Acuticoccus sediminis: one gene and its partner. The protein of the gene in region 1 interacts with the protein of each later gene in a pairwise test. Links are inferred from orthologs where the notes say so. Each region holds a gene or a part of one and is shown in the gene's direction. Other genes may lie near its edges.

The links.
Region 2: the proteins of trkA (region 1) and ptsN interact in binary tests that used the Escherichia coli proteins (3 or more experiments, as listed by UniProt). The link is inferred for Acuticoccus sediminis from one-to-one orthologs.

The regions. Positions count from the first base shown.
Region 1 is NZ_QHHQ01000003.1:192,678-202,050, forward strand. Bases 4,163-7,017 are described here. They hold trkA (Trk system potassium transporter TrkA), read left to right. Parts: upstream 4,163-4,829; coding sequence 4,830-6,206; downstream 6,207-7,017. Other genes in these bases: DLJ53_RS15135 (aspartate/glutamate racemase family protein), read left to right, coding at 4,163-4,597; DLJ53_RS15145 (D-amino-acid transaminase), read left to right, coding at 6,218-7,017. In the rest of the region: DLJ53_RS15120 (sensor histidine kinase NtrY-like), read left to right, coding at 1-1,997; nitrogen assimilation response regulator NtrX, read left to right, coding at 2,140-3,510; DLJ53_RS15130 (dihydroneopterin aldolase), read left to right, coding at 3,507-3,902; more of DLJ53_RS15135, read left to right, coding at 3,899-4,162; more of DLJ53_RS15145, read left to right, coding at 7,018-7,090; RNA chaperone Hfq, read left to right, coding at 7,230-7,478; GTPase HflX, read left to right, coding at 7,480-8,841; DLJ53_RS15160 (enoyl-CoA hydratase), read left to right, coding at 8,959-9,373. UniProt on the Escherichia coli protein: Part of the constitutive potassium transport systems TrkG and TrkH. May regulate the transport activity of TrkG and TrkH systems. Binds to NAD(+) and NADH.
Region 2 is NZ_QHHQ01000007.1:37,459-46,936, reverse strand. Bases 3,458-6,417 are described here. They hold ptsN (PTS IIA-like nitrogen regulatory protein PtsN), read left to right. Parts: upstream 3,458-4,686; coding sequence 4,687-5,148; downstream 5,149-6,417. Other genes in these bases: leuC (3-isopropylmalate dehydratase large subunit), read left to right, coding at 5,489-6,417; hpf (ribosome hibernation-promoting factor, HPF/YfiA family), read left to right, coding at 4,068-4,682; rpoN (RNA polymerase factor sigma-54), read left to right, coding at 3,458-3,853. Also shown: DLJ53_RS26040 (NAD(P)H-quinone oxidoreductase), read right to left, coding at 1-437; DLJ53_RS26035 (DUF1192 domain-containing protein), read left to right, coding at 583-771; DLJ53_RS26030 (septation protein A), read right to left, coding at 886-1,524; lptB (LPS export ABC transporter ATP-binding protein), read left to right, coding at 1,622-2,446; more of rpoN, read left to right, coding at 2,510-3,457; more of leuC, read left to right, coding at 6,418-6,889; DLJ53_RS26000 (flavin monoamine oxidase family protein), read left to right, coding at 7,519-9,075; DLJ53_RS25995 (hypothetical protein), read right to left, coding at 9,128-9,478. UniProt on the Escherichia coli protein: Seems to have a role in regulating nitrogen assimilation.

The DNA.
Region 1 (9,373 bases):
TCGCGTACGAGGTCAGCAAGCTCTGGCGCGCTCGCTCGGCGCAACGGGCCGGCGCCCGGCTCCACGTGCGCATCGTCGCGCTGTTCTCGATCATGGCCGTGATGCCGGCGATGCTCGTCGCGCTGGTGGCGACCCTTACCTTGTCGCGTGGCCTCGACCGGTGGTTCGAGGAACGCATCCAGGCGATGGTCGTCAACTCGGTGAAGGTCGCGGACGCGTACGTGGGCGAGCATGCCCGCGCCATGACCGGCGATCTCCTCGCGATGGCGCGCGACCTCGACCGGGCGAAGAACATCTACGACCTAGAGCCGACGCGCTTCGACAGCCTGTTCCAGGTGCAGACCGCGCTGCGCAACCTGCCGGCCGCGTTCCTGCTGAACGGCGCCGGGGAGGTGATCACCCGTGCCGTGGTCGACCCCAGCGAGCACCTGCGGATGCCCCCGCCGGAGGCAATGCGCGAGGCGCTCAAGGGCCGCCCGGTGCAGATCTCGCCCGGCGAGGCGGATCAGGTCGGCGGGATCATGAAGCTCGGATCCTACCACGACACCTACCTCTACATCGCCCGCACGATGGACCCGGACGTCAACGGCTTCCTGCGGCTGACGCGGGCCAACGCGGAAGAATATATCCGTCTCGAGCGATCGCGGCTCGGCGTGTCAGTGGCGTTCGGGCTGGTCTACGCCGGTGTCACGCTGGTTCTTCTGGTGTGCGCAATCTACCTCGGATTCGGCTTCGCCAACCGCCTCGTCGCGCCGATTCGCGAGCTGATCGACGCGTCGGACCGGGTCCGCAAGGGGGACCTCGAGACCGAGGTGCCGGTGCGCTTCTTCGACGGCGACATCGCCCACCTCGGCGAGACGTTCAACGACATGACGGCGACGCTGAAGCGCCAGCACGACGACCTCATCTCCGCCAACGACCAGCTCGATCGCCGCCGCCGCTTCACCGAGGCGGTGCTGGGCGGCGTCTCGGCCGGCGTCATCGGCATCGACGCGGACGGGCAGGTGACGCTCGCCAACACCTCCGCGCTGGCGATGCTCGACCTTTTCGAGAGCGACATCGTCGACAAGTCGCTGACGGAGGTGGTGCCGGAACTCGCGCCGGTCCTCGAGGGCGAGGGCGGCCTCGCCCGGCTGAGGATCAAGCCGGAGCAGATCAGCCTGCAGCGCAAGGGCCGCGACCGGACCATCAACGTCCGGGCGACGACGGACCGCGGCGATGCGGCGCGCCCCGGCTACGTCCTGACCCTCGACGACATCACCGACCTCGTGACCGCGCAGCGCACCTCGGCCTGGGCGGACGTGGCGCGGCGAATCGCCCACGAGATCAAGAACCCGCTGACGCCGATCCAGCTCTCCGCGGAGCGGATCAAGCGGCGCTACGGCAAGCAGATCAAGCCGGACGACCACGAAGTCTTCGACCAGTGCGTCGACACGATCGTGCGCCAGGTCGATTCGATCGGCCACATGGTGAACGAGTTCTCCAACTTCGCGCGCATGCCCGCGCCGGCGATGGAGCGGCTCGATTTGCGCGATGCGGTTCGCGAAGCAGTATTCATCCAGGGAATCGGGCATGATGCTGTCGAAAAGCGAACTTCGATTCCGAAGGAACCCTTGATTGCAAACTTCGACCATCGTCTGGTGAGTCAGGCGCTGTCCAACCTGGTGAAGAACGCGGCCGAGTCGATCGAGCAGACCACGGACGCGGATCGGGGCGGGGAGCGCGGCCACATCGACGTGCGACTCTACGTCAACGAGGCGGGCGAGCGTGTGGTCGACATCGTCGACAACGGAATCGGCTTTCCGGCGGCAGGCCGCGAACGACTTCTGGAGCCGTACATGACGACGCGGGAGAAGGGCACGGGCCTCGGTCTCGCCATCGTCAAGAAGATCGCGGAAGAGCAGGGCGGGCGAATCGAGCTTCTCGATGCGGCTGCGGTTTCGAGCAATACGCGCGGCGCGTGCGTCCGCTTCGTGCTGCCGGATCTGATCGATTGATGGAGCGTCCGAAGGGGATGCGACGGACGGATGCGGTCTGTTCGGAAGGGCTAACGCTTGACGATTCGGTCAACTCGCGCGACGTAGGCCTCTCCCTCCGGTCGCGTGTTCGGCCCGGTTTGGGGCGAAGGGTGGAGCGCTGATGGCATCGGACATTCTTGTCGTCGACGACGAGATCGACATCCGCAACCTGATCGCCGGTATCTTGGAAGACGAAGGCTACGAGGTTCGTACGGCCGCCGACTCCGACGAGGCGTTGGCTGCGATCGGAGCGCGACGCCCGCAGTTGATCTTCCTCGATATCTGGCTGCAGGGGTCGAAGATGGACGGCTTGCAGCTGCTCGACGCCATCCGTGCGCAGCACTCGACGATGCCGATCGTGATGATCTCCGGTCACGGCAACATCGAGACGGCCGTGTCGGCGATCAAGCGCGGCGCTTACGACTACATCGAGAAGCCGCTGAAGGCGGACCGGCTGCTGCTGGCGGCCGAGCGCGCGCTGGAGGCCTCGCGCCTGCGCCGCGAGGTCGAATCGCTGCGCACCAAGTCGGGCGAGTTCCAGGACCTGATCGGCAACTCCGCCGTGATGAACCAGCTCCGCTCGACGATCGAGAAGATCTCGCCGACCAACTCGCGCATCATGATCATGGGGCCGTCGGGGTCGGGCAAGGAGCTCGTCGCCCGGACGATCCACAAGAAGAGCCTGCGTTCGGAAGGCCCGTTCGTCGTGGTCTCCTCCGCGTCGATCACGCCGGACAAGATGGACGAGGCGCTGTTCGGCGCCGAGGCGAAGCCCGGGCAGGACCCGTCCGTCGGCGCCCTCGAGGAGGCTCACGGCGGCACGCTCTATCTCGACGAGATCGGCGACATGCCGCTGGAGACGCAGGCCCGGATCCTGCGCGTCCTGGTGGCGCAGGAGTTCAACCGCGTTGGCGGTTCGCAGAAGGTGAGGGTGAACGTTCGCATCATCTCCTCCTCCGCGCGCGACCTCCAGGAGGAGGTGACCGAAGGGCGGGTGCGCGAGGACCTCTTCCACCGCCTCTCGGTGGTGCCGGTCCGCGTTCCGGCGCTGGCCCAGCGCCGCGAGGACGTGCCGATGCTGATCGACTACTTCCTGCGCCAGACCGCCGAGAACCAGGGCCTGCCGCGCCGCATCGTCGGCGAGGACGCCATGGCGGTGCTGCAGGCGCACGACTGGCCCGGAAACGTTCGCCAGCTGAAGAACAACGTCGAGCGGCTGCTCATCCTGACCCGTGACGGGGACCCGAACGACCCGATCTCGGCGGACCTGCTGCCCAACGAGATCGGCGCGATCGTGCCGCCGCTGTCGTCGCAGGCCGGCGGCGAGCACATCATGGCGCTGCCGTTGCGCGACGCACGCGAGATCTTCGAGCGGGACTACCTGCGGGCGCAGATCAACCGGTTCTCCGGCAATGTGTCGCGCACGGCCGAGTTCGTGGGCATGGAGCGCTCCGCGCTGCACCGCAAGCTGAAGACGCTGGGGATCGCGTGACGGTTCGGGCGGCCACCGGCGCCCCGGCCACCCGCGCGGTGGGCGGGGACAAGGTGTTCGTGGACGCTCTGGTACGCCAGCTCGCCGTCGGCATCCTGCCGTCCGAGCAGGGCGTGACGCAGCGCGTGCGCTTCTCCGTGTCGCTGACCCTGGCCGAAGGTCTGGCGCCCGCGGGCGACGAGCCGGCGGTCAGCTACGTCGATATCGTCGAGGTCATCGACGACGTGACCGCCGGCCATACGGCGCTCTTGGAGCAGATGGGCGAGGCGATCGCGGCGCGGCTCCTCGCCAATCCCGGCGTCACCCTCGCCGACATCACCATCGAGAAGCTGGACCGGCTGGACGGGGCCGGGGTGTTCGGCGTCCACATGGTGCGCGAGCGCGCGGCGTGAAGACGATCGGCCTCATCGGCGGGCTCTCCTGGGAGTCGACCGCGCTCTACTACCAGCACCTCAACCGCATGACGCGCGAGCGTCTCGGCGGGCTGCACTCGGCGCCCATCGTGATGTGGTCGTTCGACTTCGCCGAGATCGAGGAGCTGCAGGCGTCCGGCGACTGGACCGGCGCCACGGCCCGGATGGTCGAGGCGGGCGAGCGGCTGGTCGCCGCCGGGGCGGAGCTGCTTGTGATCTGCTCCAACACCATGCACCGCATGGCGGGGGCGGTGGAGGAGGCGGCGGGCGTCCCGCTCGTCCACATCGCCGACGCGACGGCCGATGCGGTGCGGGCGGAGGGCTGCATGTCGCCTCTGCTGCTCGCGACCAAGTTCACCATGGAAGGCATGTTCTACCGCGGCCGGATGCGCGAGCAGCACATGCTGGACGTCAGGGTGCCGGGGGACGAGGACCGCATGGCGGTGCACCGGATCATCTACGACGAGCTCTGCCAGGGCATGGTGAACCCGGCGTCCAAGACGCGCTATCTCGACATCGTCGACACCGCGATCGAGGGCGGCGCCGACAGCGTCATCCTCGGCTGCACCGAGGTGACGATGCTGATCGGTCAGGACGATGTCGGCGCGCCTGTGTTCGATTCGACCAGCATCCATGCGCGTGCGGCCCTCGCCGCGGCGCTCGATGAGGGCTAAAGTGATCCTTCCGGTGGCCGATCGTCCCTGGAGCCGATGGGCGAGGACGGGTTTGAGGAGGCGATCCTGTGGCCGAAGTCATGTTGGTGAGCCTTCGCGGGGCCCCGCGACCGGAGAGCGTCGCGGTCCTCTCGGCCGGGGCGGACCCCCGGCACCGCGGCATGGCCGCGTCCCGCGCCGGAACTGGCAGCCGGACGTGACGCTGCGCGGCCCGGTGGCATAGAATAACACCATGCGTATCGTAATTTGTGGTGCAGGGCAGGTCGGGTTCGGTATCGCCGAGCGACTGTCCCACGAGGGCCACGACGTTTCCGTCATCGACCAGCTCCCGCAGCTCATCGCCAATGTGCGCGACCAGCTCGACGTGCGCGGCGTCATCGGCCACGGCGCGCATCCGTCGACCTTGGCGCAGGCGGGGGCGGAGAACGCCGACCTCCTCATCGCCGTCACCCAGTCGGACGAGGTGAACATGGTGGCGTCGCAGGTCGCGCACACCATCTTCCAGGTCCCGACCAAGATCGCGCGCATCCGCGCCCAGGCCTACCTCAGTCCGGTCTACTCCTCGCTGTTCGCGCGGGAGAACATGCCCATCGACGTGGTGATCTCGCCGGAGATCGAGGTGGGCGAGATGGTCATGCGCCGCCTCTCGCTCCCCGGTGCGGTCGAGACGGTGCGCTTCGCGGACGACAAGATCATCGTCGTCGGCATCCTCTGCCACGAGGACTGCCCGGTGGTGGACACGCCGCTGCGCCAGCTCACGGACCTCTTCCCCAACCTCGGCGCCGTGGTGACCGGCGTCTACCGGCAGGGCACGCTGATCGTGCCGAAGTCGGACGAGATGCTGCGGGTGGACGACCTCGTCTACGTGGTGGTGCCGCGCGAGCAGGTGCGCCGCACTCTGGTCATCTTCGGCCACGACGAGCCCAAGGCGAGCCGCGTCGTCATCGCCGGCGGCGGCAACATCGGCTTCTACGTCGCCCAGCAGCTCGAGAAGCGCGAGCCGCAGACGAAGGTGAAGATCGTCGAGGCGAGCCGCCAGCGCGCGCTCTATATCGCCGACCAGCTCCACAAGACGGTGATCCTCAACGGTTCCGCGCTCGACCAGGACGTCCTGCGCGAGGCCGACATCGAGGACGCCGACACGATGGTCGCGCTCACCAACGACGACCAGGCCAACATCATCGCGTGCGTGATGGCGAAGACCCTCGGTTGCGCGCGCAACCTGTCGCTCATCAACAACGTGTCCTATCCGGCGCTCGCCAACGCGCTGGGGATCGACGCCTACGTGAACCCGCGCGCCGTCACCATCAGCCGCGTGCTGCGCCATGTCCGGCGCGGCCGCATCGAGAGCGTGCACTCGCTGCAGAACGGCTCCGCCGAGGTGATCGAGGCCGAGGCGCTGGAGACCTCGCTGCTGGTTGGCCGCCCGCTGCGGGCGCTGGAGCTCCCGGAGGGCGTGCGTGTCGGCGCGATCGTGCGCAACGGCAAGGCCGTCGAGGTCAACGGCGACACGCAGATTCTCGCGCGCGACCGGGTTGTCATGTTCGCCTTGAGCGAGAAAGTGCACCAGGTGGAACAGATGTTCCGCGTGAGCCTGGAATTCTTCTGAACGGAGTGACGATGAGCCGGATTGCCTACGTCAATGGTCGCTATGTGCCGCATGGTGAGGCGTGTGTGCACGTGGAGGACCGGGGCTTCCAGTTTGCCGACGGCGTCTACGAGGTGTGCGAGATCTGGGACGGCTATATCGTCGACATGACCCGCCATCTCGACCGTCTGGCCCGCTCGCTGAACGAGCTGCAGATGGACTGGCCGGTGGAGCGCCGGGCGATGGAGTCCATCCTGCGCGAGACTGCGCGGCGCAACCGGGTGAAGAAGGGCCTCGTCTACCTGCAGGTGACGCGCGGCGTCGCCCGCCGCGACTTCGCCTTCCCGAAGACGCCGATCCCCGCGACGCTGGTGGTGACCGCCCGCTCGGTTCCGCCGGGCAACGCCGTGAAGATCGGCGAGGAGGGAATCGCCGTCGTCACGACGCCGGACATCCGCTGGGAGCGGGTCGACATCAAGACGGTGGCGCTTTTGCCGCAGGTCCTCGCCAAGCAGAAGGCGGTGCGTGCGGGCGCCAAGGAAGCCTGGATGTACGACAAGGACGGCTTCATCACCGAGGGCGCATCGTCCAACGCCTGGATCGTGAACCAGGACGGGACGCTGGTCACACGGCCGGCCGAGCGCGGCATTCTGCGCGGCATCACGCGGGCGGCGATCATGGATTTCGCGGCCGCCCACGACATCAAGGTCGAGGAGCGCCCGTTCACGATCGACGAGGCGAAGGCGGCGCGCGAGGCGTTCATCACGTCCGCGACGATGACGGCGACGCCCGTCGTCAAGATCGACGAGACGCCAATCGGCAACGGGGCTCCCGGTTCTGTCGTGTCTGAGTTGCGCGCACGGTTCCACGAAGGCGTGGAAAAACTCCCTCTGAGCGTGTATTAAGACAACGGCGCGAAGGTCCCGCTTGAGCGGGCGTCGCGGCGAACTACCTACAGAGCTGGTGTTCGGGGGCTGGTGCCGCTCGATTGTGTGTGTCGGTAACCGCGCGAACGCCGTGTTCATTGCGATCGGGATATAATCAGTGGCTGAAAAAGCTCAGAACCTTCAGGACACGTTCCTCAACCACGTCCGCAAAAGTAAAACGCCGTTAACGATCTTCCTCGTGAACGGCGTTAAACTGCAGGGTGTTTTAACGTGGTTCGACAACTTCTGCGTCCTGCTGCGACGCGATGGTCATTCGCAGCTTGTTTACAAGCACGCGATCTCGACCATCATGCCAAACCAACCTGTGCAACTGTTCGACCCGAACGAAGAGACCGGATCACGATAGCGTGAAAGTTGACGACAGCGGGACACGCGCTGAGGTCGGGACGCCCACGGAAGAGGCCGCGACCCGAGCCATCGTTCTGCTGCCGGTCGTTCGGCAATCGGAGGAAGACAAGCGCGAACCCGAGGGGCGTCTCGCCGAGGCCGTGGGCCTTGCCGACGCCATCGCGCTCGATGTGGTGGACGCGCGGGTCATTCCCGTGCGCAACCCGCGCCCGGCGACGCTGTTCGGCACGGGGGTGGTGGACGACGTCACCGCCGTCGCCCGCGCGGCCAACGCCGAGCTCATCATCATCGACCATCCGCTGACACCGGTGCAGCAGCGCAACCTCGAGAAGGCCTGGGGCGCGAAGGTGCTCGACCGCACCGCGCTGATCCTCGAGATCTTCGGCGAGCGGGCGCAGACGGCGGAAGGCGCGCTCCAGGTGGAGCACGCGCACCTGACCTACCAGCGCTCGCGCCTCGTGCGGTCATGGACCCACCTCGAACGCCAGCGCGGCGGCTTCGGCTTCCTCGGCGGCCCGGGTGAAACGCAGATCGAGGCCGACCGCCGGCAGATCGCCGAGCGGATCGCCCGCGTCGAGAAGGCGCTGGAGGACGTGCGGCGGACACGCTCGCTCGCGCGAGAGCAGCGCCGGCGCAACAACCAGCCGGTCGTCGCGCTGGTCGGCTACACCAACGCCGGCAAGTCGACGCTCTTCAACCGCCTTGCCGGCGACCACGTCGAGAGCCGCGACCTCCTGTTCGCGACGCTGGACCCGACCCTTCGCAAGCTCGAACTGCCGCACGGCCGCACGGCGATCCTGTCGGACACGGTCGGCTTCATCTCCCATCTCCCGACATCCCTCGTCGCCGCGTTCCGCGCCACGCTGGAAGAGGTGACGCTCGCCGATCTCGTCGTCCACGTGCGCGACATTTCGCACGAGGAGACGGAAGCTCAGGCCGATGACGTCCTCGGGACCCTCGCCGAGATCGGCGTCGAACCCGGCCAACGCGAGGTGCTGGAGGTCTGGAACAAGGCCGACCGGCTGGACGACGCGGTGCGCAAGCAGCGCGAGCTCGCCGCGCAGGCGCAGGGCGCGGTGCTGGTGTCGGCGGAGACCGGGGAGGGGATCCCAGCGCTCCTCATCGCGATCGAGGACCGCCTCGCCCGCCGCGCCACGGTCCGCGAGGCGACGATCCGCGCGACCGATGGTGCGCTGCTCGCCTGGCTCTACCGCAACACGGAAGTCCTGGAGCGCTCGGACGAGGGGGAGACGGTCCACCTCACCCTGCGCATCCCGGAAGCGCGCCTCTCCGACACGCTCGCCAGGCTCGGCGAGCCGGTTCCCGAGCCGCAGACCCCGAGCCAGCCCTACCTTCCGTAGGCGCGATCCGGCTCCGGCGGTTCGGGCCGCCACATAATCCGTGGTCCGGCGCGCATCCGTTCCCAATCCTCCGCCCGCAGGCACTATGCTCGGCGGCAAAGATATGGAGGACGCATCATGGATGTCGGGCTGGACGCGAGCGGTGAGGGACGGATCGACCTCGAGGTCGAAACCCGCGAGGGCGGTGCCGTCGCGACGGTGATCATCAACAACCCGGTGAAGCTGAACATCATGACGCCGGCGATGTGCGAGGACTTCGTCTCGCGCGTGCGCGAGGCGGAGGGTATCGCCGACGTCCGCGCGATCGTCCTGACCGGCGCCGGTGACCGGGCGTTCATCGGCGGCGCCGACATCAGCGCGATGGCCGAGTTCGACTGCGGCAGCGCGCGGGCGTTCATTACCGCGCTGCACGAGGTCTGCTCGATCGTGCGCGAGGTCGAGGTCCCGGTGATCGCGAAGATCGACGGGTTCTGCCTTGGCGGCGGGATGGAGATCGCCGCCGCCTGCGACATGCGAATCGCGACGGAGGGTT
Region 2 (9,478 bases), on another replicon or contig:
CCCGCCCTGAGGCCGCCGCGGTCGAACACGTTGCTCCAGACAGTGAAGTACGTCTCGGGAATGCCCGCGGCCTCCTCCATCGAGAGGCCGTCCGGGATCGGGAGCGCCGTCGTCTCCGGGACCGCGACATACTCCGCGTAGCCGCCGGCCACCACCAGCGCCATCACCTTGTCGCCGACGGCAAAGCGCGTCGCGGCCCCGCCGGTGTGGACGACCTCGCCGGCAACCTCGAGGCCGAGGATCGGGCCGGCCCCGGGGGGCGGCGGGTAGTTCCCGGCGCGCTGCAGACAGTCCGGCCGGTTCACGCCGGCCGCCTCCACCTTGATGAGGATCTCCCCGCTCTCGACCTTCGGCACCGCGAATTCGCCGACCTCCAGGACATCGGGACCGCCGGGGGACGGTGCGGTCACTGCGCGCATGGTGGTGGGGATCGACATGGAAAGGCCTCCGGTATCGTGGATCGCGGCGCGGGCCGCCTTACATCAACGTAGCGCTGCCTGCCCCGGCTTGCGACAGGGTCTTGCCCCCTGCGCAGACGGGGTTGCAGACTGCACTACGACGCTGAACGAGGGGGATTGCGCCATGGATCTGGACGACGAACCGCGTCCACCGCGCAGGGCCCATGCCCTGGGTGACAGCCTGGACCGCATGTCGGTGCGTGATCTTGAGGAGCTGAAGGCGGCCTGTCGGGCCGAGATCGACCGGATCGACCGGGAGATCGTGTCCAAGGACCGCTCGCGGGAAGCGGCGGCGAGCGTCTTCAAGTTCTAGGGGTCCTGATGCGGCGTGGCGGGCCACCCGGCACGCCGCATCCCATGGGCAAGGCCGATCTGCACACGAATTGGGCAGTCCGGACGATCCCGCCCGGCGCCTCCAGGTGGCTGATCAGGCCGCTGATTCCGGTTCCGCCTCCTGCTCCAGTGCATGCTTCTGCAGCAGCGGGAGCTGGCTGACGGTGAAGAGGATCGTCAGCGGCATGGTGCCGAACACCTTGAAGGTGACCCAGGTGTCGGTCGAGAAATTGCGCCACACGATCTCGTTCAACGCCGCCAGGACGAGGAAGAAAAGCCCCCAGCGCAGCGTGAGCTTCCACCATCCCTCGTTGTCGATCTGGAACACGCTGTCGAACACGATGGCGAGCAGCGGCCGCTTGAAGAGGTAGAGCCCGACGAGGAGCGTCGTCGCGAACACGAGGTTCACGATCGTCGGCTTCATTTTGATGAACGTGTCGTTCTGCAGGTAGAGCGTCAGACCGCCGAACACGATCACGATGACGCCCGATACCAGTGGCATGACAGGGATGCGACGGTAGGCGACCATCGACACCGACAGCGCCACGACCGTCGCGAGCATGAAGGCAGCGGTGGCAGCCATGATCGGGACGGTCTCGGGCTTCAGGCCCTGGAAGGGGGCAAAAGCGTCGAGCCCCCAGTCATTTGCCTTCGCGTTAACGGCAAAGAAGGTGACGAGTGGTCCAAGCTCCAGAATCAGCTTGAGAACGCTACCCTTCTGGTGCGTGGCCATAATACCTCCATCTTAGGGCTTCCTTGACGACCGAACGCAATTGCCAGATGCGGTGTGCCGCGGGCAGTGCAACACGTAACGCGGTAAAATTCTGGCTATGGATCAATCTGCCATCCCTCGGCCCGGCTCCGGGCGCGCGTCGCGCCAACCTAACGCGGGCAACGGCGCGGCACCACAGGCCGAGCCGAACGATGGTGCAACGCAGGGGCTGGTCGTTACCGGACTGGCCAAGACCTACGGGCGCCGGACCGTCGTCCGCGACGTCTCGCTGCACCTGTCGCAGGGCGAAACGGTGGGCCTCCTCGGCCCCAACGGCGCCGGCAAGACGACGGTGTTCTACATGATCACCGGCCTCATCAAGCCCGACAAGGGCGCCATCACGCTCAACGGCTTCCCCATCACGCACCTGCCGATGTACCGCCGCGCACGGCTCGGTATCGGCTACCTGCCGCAGGAAGCTTCCATCTTCCGCGGGCTGACCGTGGCGCAGAACGTGCTGGCGATCCTGGAGCTGACGGAGCCCAACAAACGGCGCCGGCGCGAGACCCTGGACGAGCTCCTCGAGGAATTTGGTCTCACGAGACTGGCCGGCTCCCCCGCGACGGCCCTCTCCGGCGGCGAGCGTCGCCGCGTCGAAATCGCGCGGGCGCTCGCATCGAAACCGGACTTCATGCTCCTCGACGAGCCGTTCGCCGGTGTCGATCCGATCGCCGTCGCAGATATTCAGACGCTGGTTCGCCACCTCACGCAGCGAGGCATAGGTGTCCTTATAACGGACCATAACGTTCGGGAAACGTTGGGACTTATCGACCGGGCGACAATTATCGCCAACGGCGAGGTCCTGACGGAAGGCACGCCTCAGGAAATCGTCGAAAACCGCGATGTGCGGAGGTTATACCTTGGTGAGCAATTCCGGCTTTGACTCAGCCCGCCGGATGTTTAATCAATCTGGAAGCAAGGATCGCGCCAAACGGATTTCACAATCGTGACACCATCTCTCCGGCTCGTTCAGTCGCAAAGACAGACATTGGCCATGACCCCGCAGCTGATGCAGGCCATCAAGCTGCTGCAAATGTCCAATCTCGAGCTGGAGGCCGCGGTTCGTGAAGAAGTCGACCAAAACCCCTTCCTGACCTTGTCTCCGCGCGGCGACGGCCGCGTCGCTCCCAAGCGCGACGTGTCGCACTCGGCGAGCCCGCTCGACCCGTTTGCCGCGGTGCCGGTGCGCGAGACCCTGGCGGACCACTGCCGCCGCGAGGTCGCCGGCCTCAAGCTCGACACCAAAGAGCGCGCCATCGCCGACTTCCTGATCGGCTCCCTCGATCCGGACGGACGCCTCCCCGGCGACGCGCTCGACGACACCATCGTCGGCCTCGGCGTCTCGCCGGCGGACGTCGCCGCCACCCTCGCCAAGGTCCAAACGATCGAGCCGGCGGGCCTCTTCGCCCGCGATCTCGGCGAGTGCCTCGCCCTGCAGCTGCGCGCCAGCGACGACTACGACACCCTCGCCCAGAAGGTCATCGAGAACCTCGCCCTCGTTGCCAAGCGCGACGTGCGGCGCCTCGCCGACGTCTGCAACGCCTCCGAGGCGGCGGTCATCGACGTGCTGGGCCGGCTGCGCGGCCTCGACCCGCGGCCGGGCCTCGCATTCGACACCACGCCCCTCGTCGCCATCGAGCCGGACGTCATCGTGCGCCGGCGGGCCGAGGGCGGGTTCATCGTCTCGCTCGACACGCAGCGCCTGCCGCGCGTCCTCGTCGACGCCGACTACCACGCCGAGGTCACCGCGATGGGCAACGCCGCCGCGGTGTCCTTCGCCAACCAGTGCATGCGCTCGGCGCACTGGCTGACGCGCAGCCTCGACCAGCGGGCGCGCACGATCGTCAAGGTCGCCTCGGCCATCGTGTCGCGCCAGCGGGCCTTCTTCGAGGGCGAGGCGCAGCACGTCTCGCCGCTCACCCTGCGCGAGGTGGCGCAGGACATAGGCATGCATGAATCGACGGTCAGCCGTGTCGTTTCGAACAAGGCCCTCGCCTCCCCCCGCGGCGTCTTCCCCTTCCGCGCCTTCTTCGCGGTGGCGATCGACGCCGGCGACGGCGCCGTCTCGGCCGAGGCGGTGCGCGCGCAAATTCGCCGCATTGTGGACACGGAAACCGCAACCCACGTGCGCTCCGACGACGAGATCGTGCAAACGCTTAAAAACAGCGGTATCGTGATCGCACGGCGAACGGTGGCGAAATACCGCGAAGCGATGAACATCCCCTCCTCAGTGGAGCGGCGGAGAATGGCGCGTCACGACGCGTTCAGCTCGGCCGGGATCCGCCGGTGACGGGCATGTTCACACAAATTGTCCGGACAGGACGCCGGTCATTGACACCACTGTCGGGCGCGCCTAGAAGGCCGCGCCACGGCTCGGCGCCAACGACGCTCTCGTGTCCGTGACAGTCTTGGTTTCTGATGTCGCGGAGACGACGGGCCATCGTCCGGCTAAGGTCTCCGCCCAAGGTTCGTCGAAGACGACACAGAAACGATTCGAGATTGTCATGGCCCTCACTATCGCTGGCAAAAACATGGACGTCGGCAACGCTCTTCGGCAGCGGATCGAAGATCGCATCGCCGCGTCCGTCGGAAAGTACTTTGACGGGAACCATAGTGGCCAGGTGACCGTTTCGAAGTCCGGCGCCGGGTTCGAGGCGGATTGCACGCTTCACCTCGACACGGGCGTCGTGCTCAAGACCTCCGCCACGGCCGGAGACGCGACACAAGCGTTCGAGCAGGCCGCCGAGAGGATCGACAAGCGTCTGCGCCGCTACAAGCGCCGCCTGAAGGCTCACAAGTCCGGGCCGTCCTCGGCGGACGTCGAAGCCGCAGTCGCGAACTACACCGTTCTCGCCGCGCCCGACGAGGATGAGGAGCTTGCGGAAAACTACGCGCCCCTCGTCGTTGCCGAGACGCCAACGAAAATTCGTACCATGACCGTCTCGATGGCGGTCCTGCAGCTTGATCTCATCGATGCCCCAGCGCTCATGTTCCGAAATGCCGCAAATGGGTCTCACAACGTCGTCTACCGACGTTCGGACGGCAATGTCGGCTGGATCGACCCGTCGCTCGCCGCGAGCACCGGCTCGGCCGACACGACTCAAACCACTGCGGATTAATCCTGTGGTACTAACCGACCTGCTCGCTCCTGAGGCCGTCGTCCAGGGTCTGGACGTCGGCTCCAAGAAGCAGGCCCTCCAAGAAATCGCGAGCCTCGCTGCACGGCAGACGGGGCTCCCGGAGCGGGAAGTCTTCGACACCCTGCTGCAGCGCGAACGCCTCGGGTCGACCGGTGTCGGCCACGGCATCGCGATTCCGCACGGGAAGCTCGTCGGCCTGCCGAAGCTGTCTGCCTTCTTCTTCACCCTGGCCCGGCCCATCGAGTTCGAGGCCCTCGACGACCAGCCGGTCGATCTCATCTTCGCGCTTCTGGCGCCCGAGGATGCCGGCGCCGACCACCTGAAGGCGCTGAACAAGATCGCCCGCACCATCAAGCAGCCCGGCATGACCGACGCGCTGCGCAACGCCGAGAACGCGGCCGAGCTCTACGATCTCCTGACGCGCGCCCCCGTCGCCGCGAGCTGAGACCGCCCGCGCCCCCGGCGCGAGGTCGGACGGCGCGCCGCCCTGTTCGCGGGCGCCGATTCGACCGCTTGCGACGGATTCCCCGCGCATCGATACCGGCCGGCGCGGACCGCCGCCGCGGCCTCGCACGTTCGCGCAATTCAGGGTAGCATCGGCGCCCCGCCCGCTTCGGGACGGAAATCGCGCAGGCGGGGCCGTCACGGGTCGCGCCGCCCTTCGGGCGGGAGCGGTCGTTTTTGCCCTATCGCGCAGTCCTATAGCCCGAAGGGCGTCGTGACGCTTGCCAACGGGCGCTCGCGTTGGCATCTGGGATTGTTCAAGAACAAAGGAGACGGGAGCCATGGCGCCGCGCACGCTGTACGACAAAATCTGGGACGATCACCTCGTCGAGCTCCAGGACGACGGCACGGCGCTTCTCTACATCGACCGTCACCTCGTCCACGAAGTCACGAGCCCGCAGGCCTTCGAGGGGCTGCGCATCGCCGGCCGCAAGGTCCATGCGCCGACGCGCACGCTCGCCGTCGTCGACCACAACGTGCCCACGACCGACCGCTCGGCCGGGATCGACGATCCCGAGTCCCGCACCCAGGTCGAGACGCTGGCGCAGAACGCCGCCGACTTCGGCATCGAGTACTATGACGAGCTCGACCGCCGGCAGGGCATCGTGCACATCGTCGGTCCCGAGCAGGGCTTCACCCTCCCCGGCATGACGATCGTCTGCGGCGACAGCCACACCTCGACGCACGGTGCGTTCGGCGCGCTCGCGCACGGCATCGGCACTTCCGAGGTCGAGCACGTCCTCGCCACGCAGACGCTGGTGACGCGCAAGGCCAAGAACTTCCGCGTCAACGTGAACGGCGTCATCCCGCCGCACGTGACCGCGAAGGACATCGTGCTTTCGATCATCGGCACCATCGGCACCGCCGGCGGCACCGGCTACGTCATCGAATACGCCGGCGACGCGATCCGCTCGCTGTCGATGGAAGGCCGCATGACGGTCTGCAACATGTCCATCGAGGGCGGCGCACGTGCCGGCATGGTGGCGCCGGACGAGACGACGTTCGAGTACATCGCGGGCCGTCCGAAGGCGCCGCAGGGGACCGCGTTCGAGCACGCCCTCGCCTACTGGAGGTCGCTGCCGTCCGACGCCGACGCGCACTTCGACCGCGAGATCAGCCTCGACGCCGCGGCCCTGCCGCCGATCGTCACCTGGGGCACCTCGCCCGAGGCCGTCACCAGCATCGACAGCGCGGTGCCGAACCCGGCCGACGTCACCGACCCGCAGAAGCGCCGGGCGATGGAGCGTGCGCTCCAGTACATGGGCCTGACCCCGGGCACGCCGATGACGGACATCGCCATCGACAAGGTCTTCATCGGCTCCTGCACCAACGGGCGGATCGAGGACCTGCGCGCCGTGGCCGACGTCATCCGCGGCCACAAGGTGGCCGAGAGCGTCTCGGCGATGATCGTGCCGGGCTCGGGCCTGGTGAAGGCGCAGGCCGAGGCCGAGGGCCTCGACAAGCTCTTCATCGACGCCGGGTTCGAGTGGCGCGAGCCGGGCTGCTCCATGTGCCTCGGCATGAACGCCGACCGTCTGTCGCCGGGCGAGCGCTGCGCCTCCACCTCGAACCGCAACTTCGAGGGCCGCCAGGGTTTCCGGGGCCGCACGCACCTCGTGTCGCCCGCGATGGCCGCCGCTGCTGCCGTCGCAGGCCACTTCGTGGACGTGCGCAAGCTCTGACATCGCCGTTCTCCGCCGGCGCCGCGACGCGGACGCCGGCGGACCCACCGCATGGCGCCGCGTGCCGTTCCCGATGGCACGCGCGCCACGGGCGTCGGCGGATAAACCGCCGACGCGAGAATCGAGCCGCAGTCCTCGCGATCCGTCGCCCGAAGGCGCCCGGCTCACTTCGCACTCCCCCAGACCGCCGGAATTCGACGTCCAGCCTCTCGGATCGAGATCGGCAAAGGCGGCGAATGCCGAAGGCGCACCCGGCGCACAACGAAGCCGCGCCTGCGTCGGCCGACGAGTGACGACCCGCCGTCTCCCACGCGGTGTCACCCGCTCTTCATAAATTGAATCGACAGGCACGGGTGGCGTGATCGCATCGATGCACAATATCGCGTGACAACGCGCCACGGCACCGGCTTTGAACGGGGGCTCCCAAGGGAACTGGCGGAACTATCACGCCGGATGAGGTATGGTCCGTGGATGCATCCAGGCAATATCCGACATCAGAGCCGCTCACGACTGTGCACACAGTGCGCAAAAGTCGACCGATACGATTGAGGGGTCGGCGGCCATGAGCTAGCCTTGGCTGACGGTGGGCGGGCCACGGTACGGGTGGCGCGCTCCATGCGGGGGTGGCCATGGCGCATTCGCTCGTGTTCCGTCGTGCCGACAAGATGCTGGGCGAGGCCCTGGCGGAAGCAGGACGGCCACGCGGAAGCGGCGGGGGCCTCACCCGCCGCCGCATGCTCCAGTCCATGGCCGCCGCGTCGGTGGTCGCCGGCAACGCGCCGGTGGCCCTCGCCGGTGCCGGAGGGGCGACGGTCGCCATCATCGGCGGCGGACTCGCCGGGCTCAGCGCCGCGTGGCACCTCCTCAACGCGGGCCACGAGCCGGTCGTCTACGAGGCGTCCGGCCGGGTCGGCGGGCGCGTCCGCTCCATGGTCGGCCTCGTCGCCGACGGGATCATCACCGAGTTCGGCGGCCAGTACATCAGCTCCGACCATGCCGACATGATCGCCCTCGCGCGCGCGCTCGGTATCGGCCTCGTCAACGTGGACGCGAACGCGGCCGCCGTCGCCGCGCCGAAGACCGCGTACCACGTCGCAGGCGGGCGGATCGACGAAGCCGACCTCGCCCACGCCCTCACCCCACTCGCCCGGCAATTCGCCGAGGACGCGGCCCGGCTCGACGCCGACTGGGCCACCGTCGCGCCCGAGCTCGATGCGATGTCGGTCGCCGAGTATTTCTTCTGGAACAAGGACAAGCTGACGCGCGAGTCGCTCGGCCTGATGGCCGCGCTGGTCCGTGCGGAGTACGGCGTCGAGACCGGAGAGGCGTCGGTGTTGGGGCTGATCTCTGCGCTCCCGTCCGTCGCCGGCGACAGCGTCGACCTGACGTCCGGCCGCGACGGGATGTTCATGGTGGAGGGCGGTAGCGAGAGGATCGTGACCGCCCTCGCCGGGCGGCTCGACGGTCGGATCGAGCGCGGCAAGCGCGCCTCGCTGATCGAGCCGGACGGCAAGGGCCATCGCATCACCTTCACCGACGGCAGCAGCGTCGGCGCCGACGCCACGGTGCTCGCGGTCCCGTTCCCGGCGATCGGCGGCATGCGCGTCCGCGTCCCCGTCCCGCCGCTGATGCCGAACTTCGCCGCCGAGGTCCGCCTCGGCCGCAACGAGAAGGTCTTCGCCGGGTTCGACAGCCGCCCCTGGCAGCGCGAGGACGGCTTCGCCCTCGACCTGTGGAGCGACATCGCCGCCTCGGTCATCTGGGACGACGGCGTGCGCCAGCCGGAGAAGACCAACAGCGGCGTCACCTTCCTCGTCGGTGGCGCGCAGACCGAGGACATCCACCGCTACGGCCCCGAGGCCTTCGTGGCGGACGCCCTCACCGCTCTCGGCCGTGACTTTCCCGGCCTGCCGGAGGCCTACACAGGCCTCGCCGGCAACACCGGGTGGGTGCGCACCCCCTGGCTCGGCGGGAGCTACACCAATCTCGGCCCAGGGCAGAAGACACGTTTTGCGTCCTGCTTCTGGACCGAGACCGCGGACGCGGCCGTCGCGAACCCCGTAGCGCGGGACCGCCTGGCCTTCGCCGGCGAGCAGTATTCCGCAGCCTACTACGGCTACATGAACGGCGGCGCCCAGACCGGGCGCCTCGCCGCGCAGGCCCTCGTCGCGGCCCTCGCGGCGTAGCGCCAGGCCGGCCCTTTCGAGCCTCGCCCCGCGGCTAGGCTCCGGCGGCGGCTTACCAGTAGGGGTAGCCGCAGCGATTGACGACGCGAACGCGCTTGCCGTAGCGCGTCCGCTCGACGACGCGGACCCGGCAGCCGTTGCGGCTCACGTAGCGTGTCGTGCTGCCGTAGGCGCGGTGCCGCGGGTAGTAGGCCGGCGCGTAGCGGTGCGGCGGGCGCTTGTAGTAGCCGTGGTGGCCACCCTTGCCGCGATGGTGGCTCTTGCCGTGATGGCCGCCGTGCTTGTTGCCGTGCTTGTTGTAGTGCACGGCCGTCACGCCGCCCTCGATGGTCGCTGTGCGGGCCTGGGAGGGGCCGGGCGCGGCCGACGCGGCGGCGATCGGCAGGACGGCCAGCACGGCGGC